DNA from 3 places in the Pseudomonas sp. SDO5591_S426 genome. Region 3 is predicted to be linked to each of the others. Evidence: predicted binding sites of a transcription regulator. Region 3 holds the regulator's gene; each other region holds the start of a gene.
What was found. Region 3 encodes FliA, which starts transcription of late flagellar genes. Its sites were predicted from a motif close to CTAAAGTTTNNNNNNNNNNNGCCGNTAA; they were not measured.

Region 1 (3,278 bases), on a different contig from region 3:
GATTGCCGATCTGCGGGTGTCTGCGCACTTTTTGATCGAGCGTGATGGCGCGGTCACTCAGTTTGTATCCTGCCTTGAGCGCGCCTGGCACGCTGGCGTTTCGGTTTTCGAGGGGCGGGAAACCTGTAACGATTTTTCCCTGGGCATTGAGCTGGAGGGCACGGATGATCTGCCGTTCACCGATGCTCAGTACGACGCATTGATTGCCCTGACCCGGCAACTGCAAAACGTCTTCACGGCCATTACTCCACAGCGTATTTGCGGGCATAGCGACATTGCGCCCGGGCGCAAGACCGATCCGGGACCGGCGTTCGAATGGGCACGCTATCGCGCGGCGCTGGCTGAAGCCGCAGTGGAAAAAGAGGAGCGACAATGAGTTTTCTGGTGTTGCTGTTGGCGGTATGGATCGAGAAGTTCTCGGCCTTGCGCCACCAGATTCAGCGAGATGGCGGTTGGGTGCGCGAGCTGCATAAACTCGAGTCCAGCCCGCGCCTGGCGAAAAAGCCATGGCTGGTTTTGCTCGTGCTGGTGTTGTTGCCGGTTGCGCTGTTGGGGTTGCTGTTGCTGGTATTGGACCCGGTGGCTTACGGCTTGCTGGCGTTGCCGGTGCATCTGCTGGTGGTGATTTACAGTCTGGGGCGTGGCGATCTGCTGGCCGGCCTCGGACCATTTCGAGACGCCTGGCGCCGGGAAGACCTGCAAGCTGCGGCCCATGTCGCCAAACGTGACCTGGATATCTGCGCCGACAGTGGCGAGCAACTGCTGGAGCGGGTCGAAGGGCATTTGTTGTGGGAGGCGTACCAGAGTTTTTTTGCGGTGATTTTCTGGTACTTCCTGTTGGGGCCGGTCGCTGCCCTGAGTTACCGGTTGCTCGCCTTGGCCGAGGAGCATGGGCAGAACCCTGCGGTGGTCGAGCGTGCTGCTCAGTTGCGCCATGCGTTTGATTGGGTGCCGGTGCGGTTGCTGGCGGCGAGTTTTGCCTTGGTTGGCAATTTTGTTGCGGTGAGTCGGGTGATGTTGCATGAGTTGCTGAACTGGAACATCAGTGCCGCGCAGTTGATCGAGAAGGCCGGGTTGGTGGCCGCTGAAATCCCGGTGCCGGTGGTTGGGCCTGAGGGCATCAATAATCTTGATCGGATCTGGGAGTTGCTGCTGCGGGCGGCGGTGCTTTGGTATGCGGGGTTTGCGCTTTGGACGGTGTTGCCGTAAGTCGATTTTTTATTGCGTACATATCCGTTGCTTCGGTAACGGCCACCTATGGTTTCGCCCTTACGGCGACTCCCTTTGGCAAACGCCGGAGTGCCGGCCCAGCCCAAAGGAAGCAAAGGTCTCGCCCCTTACGTACGGCCCCTCGCTAGAGCTCGGGGTTCCTTCGCTCCGGTATCCATCCGGGGACACTGCCCTCCGGTCTGCTGCGCGACGACCTACATGCAGCGTGTTCGACTGCGTCGAACGGCGCTGCGCGCCACTCCCCGGATGAACACCTCCACTCAGCCTCCCGATGGGGCGGGTGGATCAAGATCAACCGAGGCGGCCTACCGGCCGGCCTGCTTGTTTGGTTCGTACGCATTTCAAACTGTGGGAGCCAGCCTGCTGGCGATGAAGATCTGACAGCCGGCCTGGTTGCATCAGGAACAAACCAAAACGCCTCCTCCGTTAACCTTAAGTTACAAAACCATCTCCCGTTTTGAGCTATACAGGAATAGCGTCCAATGGTGGCTATCTGCTGCCTGGCTGCGCCTGCCAATAAAAATAAGAAATCAAAGGGAGACTTCCAGTGAAGAGCTTGCTCTATCCCGCCGTTGCACTGATGAACCGCTTGAGCTTCGGCATGAAGTTCAGTTTGATCAGCGTCCTGTTCCTGGTGCCGATGCTGGTGACCAATTTCTATCTGGTGCGCGACTCCTATCGCGAATTCCAGGGCACCCGCATCGAGCTGCAAAGCCTCGACTTGCTGGGCAGCAGTCTGACGCTACGGCGTGATTTGGAAACCCTCAACAATCTGGTGCAGATCAACGTCACCCTCGGTCAGTCGGGCAAGGCCAGTAACGTTGAATCGCAGATCACCACACTCGAACAAAGCATTCTGGCGCGCCTGCAAGGGCTGACCGCGATGACCACCGATCCGGAGCAGATCGCGGTATTCGACGGCAAGCGCGATGAAATGATCGCCGCGTTCAAGGCCCAGCAAACGGAAAACTCCCTGCAAAGCAAGAGTGCGCTGATCGGCAAAATGGTCGGCAGCGCGCAGATTTTCAGCCAGATCGTCACCAGCCAGGCCGGTCTGAGCCGGGACAATCAGAGCGACATGCGCCAGTTGAGCGAGCTCGTGACCGTCGTCACGCCGCGTGTCACCCAGATTTTGGGTGAAGGCCGGGCGATGGGTTCCTATTCGTTGGGGCAAGGCTTCCTCAATTCGGCGTCGAGCACCCGTTTTGATGAATTGCTGTCGCAGATCGAAAAGCTTCAAGGCGAATATGGCCTGAAGTTGCAGGACGCATTGAGCTCCAGCAAAGCCGCGCGGGAAACCCTTGCTACTCAGGCTGACAGCAGCAAGGCGTCGTTGAAAAAGGCCAGCGAGTTGTTCGAAGAACAGGTGGTGATGGCTGACACGCTGGATGCACCGTGGCAGGCTTTTTACGATCAGGTCACGGGTCTGATGGACCAGACTTACCAGCTCAATGAAGCCACCCTGAAGTTTCTCGACACCCAGTTGCAGCAGCGCCTTGAGCAAAACCGCACGCACATGATCCTGCAGGCTGTAGCGCTGTCGGTGGTGTTTGTACTGATTTTTTACCTGTATGGCGGCTTCTATTTCTCGACACGCACCACGCTCAAACGCCTTGGCGGGGTGATGGACAAAGTGGCGGCCGGCGACATGACGGTCACGTTCAGTGCCCACAGCCGTGATGAGCTGGGCGAGTTGGGCGAGGTGTTCAATGGCACCGTGAAAAAAATCCATGACCTGATCGAACGCGTCGGGCAAACCGTCAGCGAAGTCGAGCGCCAGGCTGGGCAAGTGGAAAACGTATCTGCGCAAAGCAACTTGGCTGTCGCGGGTCAGCGTACGCAGATTGAGCAGGTCGCCACGGCGATGAATCAGATGTCGGCTACGTCGCTGGAGGTTGCGCGAAGTGCCGCTGCGGCGGTCAGCAGTGCCCACAGCGTCAACGATGAAACCATCAGTGGTCGTGGGTTGGTGCAGTCGCAGCAGGGCAGTATCGCCGCGCTGGCGAGCGAGATCGATCAATCGGTGCTGGTGATCAATCAATTGGCCA
Region 2 (3,278 bases), on a different contig from region 3:
TCATTGGCCGCGTCGGCTAAAACTGTGCAGCGCTTTCTCAATGCACTGAGCGGTTTTGCCGAAGGCTTGTACGGTGATTTCCGAAAACGGCCCGCCGCCCTGATCCGCCACCACAATCATGATCACCCGGCCATTGTTGACCAGTGAACGCAGCAGCAGGTGCTCGCCGCTGAACTGCGAGCGCAGGGTGTTGGGCAGCAGGGCGGAAAATTGCGCATTGTTGGCTGGCGTCAGGCGCACCTGGGCCTGTTGCGCGAGCAGTCGTTGCAGCACGGTGCTCTGACTGACCGCGATGTTCAACCCGGCGACTTCTTTCGGCAAGCCCGCCGTCTGATGGACCCGAAGATTGGCGTGGGTGCGGTCGGCCATCAAAATCATTACCCGACGCATGCCGCACGCGACCAGCGCATCGCGGGCAGAGGTGGTCAAGTGCATGGCGTTGGTGAAGCGACTCGGTTCGACCAGCAGCTCGGCGCACTGGCTGCGCCACTTTGTCAGATCTTCGGCGGTCGGTGCCGGTGCCGGCAATAAACCGGCATGAACGCGATTCGTACCCCACGGCCAGAGCAACGCAACGGCGGGGTGCCAGAGGTCGGGCATGGCGTGATGGCGGGCGCTGTTGGCAGCCTGCTGGTGCAATTGCTGTTGCACTTCGTCCATCGGCATTTGCAGATAAAGGCTGGTCAGGTACTGCCAGCGCTCGCTGTGCGGACTGTCCCAGGCCTGTTGTGCCGACAGCGCCAACCCATTGGCCAGCAACACGGTGTTGGCCGGCTGGTTGAGCCAACGGCGCAGCGTCGGATCGTCATCGAGGCGATTTTGTTGACGCAGTGGATGCTCGCTGTCGCGGGCAATGCGCAGGACTTTGACCAGTTCGCGCTGCTCGGCGAGCAACAGTTTATAGCCTTGTTGCACCCAGATCGGCAGGCGCCAGATATCCACCAGGGCCAGGCCGATTTGAAGCAGGCGCGTGCCAAACAATTGCTTTTCGACTTTGCGCGCCGACTCACCTTTATGGATGACCCGCAGTTCCCACTCTTCGAGCAATTGCGGATGCGTCAGCGCCAGTGGCCACAGCGGCGACAGAAACAGCAGGCTGCCCCAATGGATGTCCTGCCACAGTCGCGCCAGGCGACTGGAGAAGAAACCGTTGGCCTGTTGCGTGGCGTGCTGGCTGATCATTTGCAGCTGGCGCAGGGCTTTCGGAATCTCGGCCATGGGTTCGGCCGGCAAGCGCTCGAGCAGTTCTTCGGTACGTTTCAGTCCGAGGCGACTGATCGCGATCTCAAGGTTTTCCGCCGGCTCGGTCATGCTGCCATGGGTGTGCCGGTTGGCTTCGCGAATTACGCTCAAGGCCAGGGCCGGACTGTCCTGCATCAAGTCGGCGATGTCGCGCAACGAGCTGCGGCTGTCGCGGATCGCACGGCAGACACGGTCGTGACTGGCCTGCGGAACCGGCAGGCGCACGCCATCCAGAAGCTTGACCCAGCCTTCAAGAGTGGTCGGTTTTGGAGTCGGGACGTTCGTTTCGTTAACCATGTCGGGAGGCGATCATCTTCAGCATTAACGGGGCCCGGAGTGGGTCGAAGTGGCTTTTCGCCTGAACTGGCTATAGTCTGGCGCAGTTTTGCCGATAAGTAGAAGAAGAGATTTTTTAACTTCCGAATATGACCTTGAACCCGACTCAGTAAGTGCTCTCCTACCTATGGCTAAAATAATCGGCATCATCGTCGTATTCGCGAGCGTGCTCGGCGGATACGTGCTCTCCCACGGCAAAATTGCTGCCCTGATCCAGCCCTTCGAGGTGTTGATCATCGGCGGTGCGGCGCTCGGTGCATTTCTCCAGGCCAACCCCGGCTACATGACGATGCACGTGCTCAAGAAATCCCTGAGCATGTTCGGCTCGCGTTTCACTCACGGCTTCTATCTGGAAGTGCTGGGGCTGATCTACGAGATCCTCAACAAAAGCCGCCGCGAAGGCATGATGGCCATCGAAGGCGACATCGAAGATGCCGCTGCGAGCCCGATCTTCGCCAAGTATCCGACCGTCCTGAAAGACGAGCGCATGACCGCATTCATCTGCGATTACTTGCGCATCATGTCCTCCGGCAACATGGCTCCCCATGAGCTGGAAGGCCTGTTCGACATGGAGCTTTACAGCCTCAAGGAAGACCTTGAACACCCGTCCCACGCGGTGAACGGCATCGCCGACGCCATGCCCGGTTTCGGTATCGTTGCGGCGGTACTGGGTATCGTGGTGACCATGGCGTCCCTGGGCGAGGGCGATCAGAAGTCCATCGGCTTGCACGTAGGTGCGGCGCTGGTCGGTACCTTCTTCGGTATTCTTGCTGCCTACGGTTTCTTTGGTCCGTTGGCCCATTCCCTGGCCCACGACGCCAAGGAAGAGCTGAACGTCTACGAAGCCATCAAGGCCTCGCTGGTGGCTTCGGCATCCGGCATGCCGCCATCGCTGGCCGTGGAGTTCGGGCGCAAGGTTCTGTACCCGGCGCACCGTCCAAGCTTCGCCGAGCTGGAACAAGCGGTTCGTGGTCGTTAAGTTATGGAAAACAATCAGCCGATAATCATCAAGCGCGTCAAGCGCATCGCCGGCGGGCATCACGGGGGCGCCTGGAAAATCGCCTTCGCCGACTTCGCCACGGCGATGATGGCGTTCTTCCTGGTGTTGTGGCTGCTGTCCACGGCAACGCCGGAACAGAAGATCGCCATCGCCGGTTACTTCAAGGACCCGATCGGCTTTTCCGAAAGCGGTACGCCTTACATCATCGACCTGGGTGGTACGCCGACCCTGGCGCCGGAAAACACCCTCAACCCCGAGGTGAAATCCCAGCCGCAACCGGACAAGGTCACCGTCGACGCCGAGCAGGTTGAAGGCATGGCCGAAATGGTCGAGAAGGAGCGCCTCGAGCTGCTGCTGCAAGAATTGCAGAACAAAGTCGAAGAGAACCCGCAGCTGCAGAAATTCAAAGATCAGATCATGTTCGAGATCACCCCGGACGGCTTGCGCATCCAGATCGTGGATGCCGAGAATCGGCCGATGTTCGACTCGGGCAGTGCGCGCCTGAAACCGTATTTCGAAGACATCCTGCTGGCCATGGCCGACACCATCAAAGCGGTGCCGAACAAGATCAGCATCAGCGGCCACACCGATGCCAAGCCGTACAGCGGCCAGGGCGATTTCGGTAACTGGGAACTGTCCGCCAACCGTGCCAACGCCGCTCGCCGTGCGTTGGTGGCGGGTAGTTATCCGGACGCGCAGG
Region 3 (3,278 bases):
AGCACGAGCTTGAGCAGGTTGCTCTCAACTTCGGTGACCAGTTGGGTCACTCGCTTGATCACTTGACCTGTGAGGTCCTGATAATCCTGGGCAAGCAGAATATCGTTGAGGTTGGTCGACACGGCGCGGTTGTCAGTGCTGCTGCGCGCCAGGAATCCGTCGACGCGACGGGCCAGCTCGCGGAACTCTTCAGCCCCGACTTCGCGACGCATGAAGCGTCCCCAATCGGTGCTCAAGGCCTGGGCTTCGTCAGCCAGGCTGTTGACCAGCGGCGTGGCGTTTTCCACCAGATCCATGGTGCGGTTGGCCGCGGCCTCGGTCAGCTTGACCACATAACCCAGACGCTCGGTGGCGTCGGTGATCTGTGACACTTCCTCGGCTTGCGGCATGTGCGGGTCAATCTGGAAATTGACGATCGCGCTATGCAGCTCGCGGGTGAGCTTGCCCACTTCCTGATACAGGCCGCGGTCACGGGTCTGGTTGAGCTCATGGATCAATTGCACAGCATCGCCGAACTTGCCCTTTTCAAGGCTCTCGACCAGTTCGACGGCGTGTTTTTTCAGGGTCGATTCAAAATCGCCCTGCGAAGATTCGTTATGCCCCATAGCTCCCCCGTGGCGCAGTTCAACCGATGCGTTCGAAAATCTTCTCGATTTTTTCTTTCAACGCCTGGGCCGTGAAGGGTTTGACCACATAGCCGTTTACACCGGCCTGGGCCGCTTCGATGATCTGCTCGCGCTTGGCTTCAGCGGTCACCATCAGCACCGGCAGGTGCTTGAGCTTTTCATCGGCACGCACGTGGCGCAGCAGATCGATACCGGTCATGCCAGGCATGTTCCAGTCCGTTACCAGAAAGTCGATGCTCCCGCTGTTGAGAACCGGAATGGCGGTAGTGCCATCGTCGGCCTCGACCGTGTTGGTGAACCCAAGGTCACGCAACAGGTTTTTTATGATCCGCCGCATCGTTGAGAAGTCATCAACGATGAGGATTTTCATGTTCTTGTCCAATTCGACCTCCAAGCAGACTAAAACGCGCCCAGCACCTGGGCGCGCCATTTCAATCAATCTGGCAAAACACTCGATGACTGTCTGGAGTACAGCGGATCGAGACCGGCGCGGTTCATCACCCCACCAGCCACGTCACAGTGCCCCCACACTGCCTTCAGCGCGCTCGCCACTCTCCCAAACGCCCCCGCAAACGGGCCGCGCACTGGCTGTGTAACTGGCTGACCCGAGACTCGCTGACTCCCAGGACCTCACCGATTTCCTTGAGATTCAACTCTTCGTCGTAGTACAGCGCCAACACCAGTCGCTCACGCTCCGGCAAATTGGCAATCGCGTCCGCCAGCGCCGCCTGGAAGCGTTCATCTTCCAGATCGCGTGACGGCTCGAGATGAGCACTCGCGCCATCCTCGTGCAGCCCTTCGTGTTCGCCGTCCTGCAACAGATCGTCGAAACTGAATAACCGGCTGCCCAGGGTGTCGTTCAAAATCCCGTAATAATCGTCGAGACTCAATTGGAGTTCGGCCGCAACTTCGTGATCTTTAGCGTCACGGCCGGTTTTAGCTTCAATCGAGCGAATGGCATCGCTGACCATGCGGGTATTGCGGTGGACCGAACGTGGCGCCCAGTCCCCCTTGCGCACTTCATCGAGCATGGCGCCGCGGATGCGGATGCCCGCGTACGTCTCGAAACTCGCGCCTTTGCTAGCGTCGTATTTGGTGGAGACTTCCAGCAGGCCGATCATCCCGGCCTGGATCAAATCTTCGACCTGGACACTGGCCGGCAGACGCGCCAGCAAGTGATAGGCAATGCGTTTGACCAGCGGCGCATAACGCTCGATCAGCTCGTACTGCGCATCGCGTGCCGACTTCTTGTAGAGGTTGTAGCCGCTGGCTGTCATAGAACCGGTCCTGCCGTTTGTTGCACGAGGCGCTCGACGAAGAATTCCAGATGCCCGCGCGGGTTGGCAGGCAGCGGCCAGGTGTCGACCTTCTGTGCGATCGCCTTGAACGCCAGCGAGCACTTGGAGCGCGGGAAGGCTTCGTAGACGGCACGTTGTTTCTGCACAGCCTTGCGCACGCTTTCGTCGTAAGGCACGGCGCCGACGTATTGCAGGGCGACGTCGAGGAAGCGATCCGTGACTTTGGTCAACTTGGCGAACAGGTTGCGCCCTTCCTGCGGGCTCTGGGCCATGTTGGCCAGGACGCGGAAGCGGTTCATGCCGTAGTCGCGGTTAAGCAGTTTGATCAGCGCGTAGGCGTCGGTGATCGAAGTCGGCTCGTCGCAGACCACCAGCAACACTTCCTGGGCCGCGCGAACGAAACTGACTACCGAGTCACCAATACCCGCAGCGGTGTCGATCACCAGCACGTCGAGGTTGTCGCCGATGTCGCTGAAGGCCTGGATCAGGCCGGCGTGCTGCGCCGGGCTCAAATGAACCATGCTCTGGGTGCCGGACGCGGCCGGAACGATGCGGATGCCGCCGGGGCCCTGCAACAGGACGTCGCGCAGCTCGCAGCGGCCTTCGATCACGTCGGCCAGGGTACGTTTGGGTGTCAGCCCCAGCAGAACGTCGACGTTCGCCAGTCCCAGGTCGGCGTCCAGCAGCATGACGCGCCGGCCAAGCTCAGCCAAAGCCAGGGACAAGTTCACTGACACGTTAGTTTTCCCGACGCCACCTTTGCCGCCGGTCACCGCGATCACCTGTACGGGATGCATGCTGCCCATGTTATTTCTTTACCTTGTCTTGCATAGACGGAGGCCACATTACTGGCTGCGCGTTCGCAAACGGAACAATGCATGGCAGACCATCGATGTAGGTACAAAAACTATTCATTGTTACCTCAGCCTACCTGCTTGGTGGGGCTGTGGTAGATATCAGCGAACATGTCAGCCATGGCTTCTTCGCTGGGCTCTTCCTGCATTTGCACGCTAACGGCGCGACTGACCAGTTGATGACGGCGCGGCAGATGCAAATCATCCGGAATCCGCGGGCCGTCGGTCAGGTAGGCCACCGGCAATTCATGGCTGATGGCCAGGCTCAACACCTCGCCCAGACTCGCCGTTTCATCCAGTTTAGTCAGGATGCAGCCAGCTAGCCCGCAGCGCTTGTAACTGTGATAAGCGGCCGTCAGAACCTGCTTCTGGCTGGTGGTTGCCAGGACCAGATAATTTTTGGAACGGATGCCACGCCCGGCCAGGCTTTCGAGCTGCATGCGCAGCGCCGGATCACTGGCTTGCAGGCCGGCGGTATCGATCAGTACGACGCGTTTGCG

Region 1: the regulator FliA is predicted to act here: its motif matches at 1,662-1,689, upstream of ACW9JC_RS01685 (methyl-accepting chemotaxis protein).
Region 2: the regulator FliA is predicted to act here: its motif matches at 1,610-1,637, upstream of motA (flagellar motor stator protein MotA).

The regions. Positions count from the first base shown of each region.
Region 1 covers NZ_JBSVXD010000003.1:84,095-87,372, forward strand. The annotation lists gene ampD (1,6-anhydro-N-acetylmuramyl-L-alanine amidase AmpD) at 1-376, shown strand, start outside; gene ampE (regulatory signaling modulator protein AmpE) at 373-1,209, shown strand; gene ACW9JC_RS01685 (methyl-accepting chemotaxis protein) at 1,778-3,278, shown strand, end outside.
Region 2 covers NZ_JBSVXD010000210.1:1,773-5,050, forward strand. The annotation lists gene ACW9JC_RS26190 (HDOD domain-containing protein) at 1-1,539, opposite strand; gene motA (flagellar motor stator protein MotA) at 1,706-2,557, shown strand; gene motB (flagellar motor protein MotB) at 2,561-3,278, shown strand, end outside.
Region 3 covers NZ_JBSVXD010000026.1:25,475-28,752, reverse strand. The annotation lists gene ACW9JC_RS08335 (protein phosphatase CheZ) at 1-605, opposite strand, end outside; gene ACW9JC_RS08330 (chemotaxis response regulator CheY) at 625-996, opposite strand; gene fliA (RNA polymerase sigma factor FliA) at 1,163-1,903, opposite strand; gene fleN (flagellar synthesis regulator FleN) at 1,900-2,730, opposite strand; gene flhF (flagellar biosynthesis protein FlhF) at 2,847-3,278, opposite strand, start outside.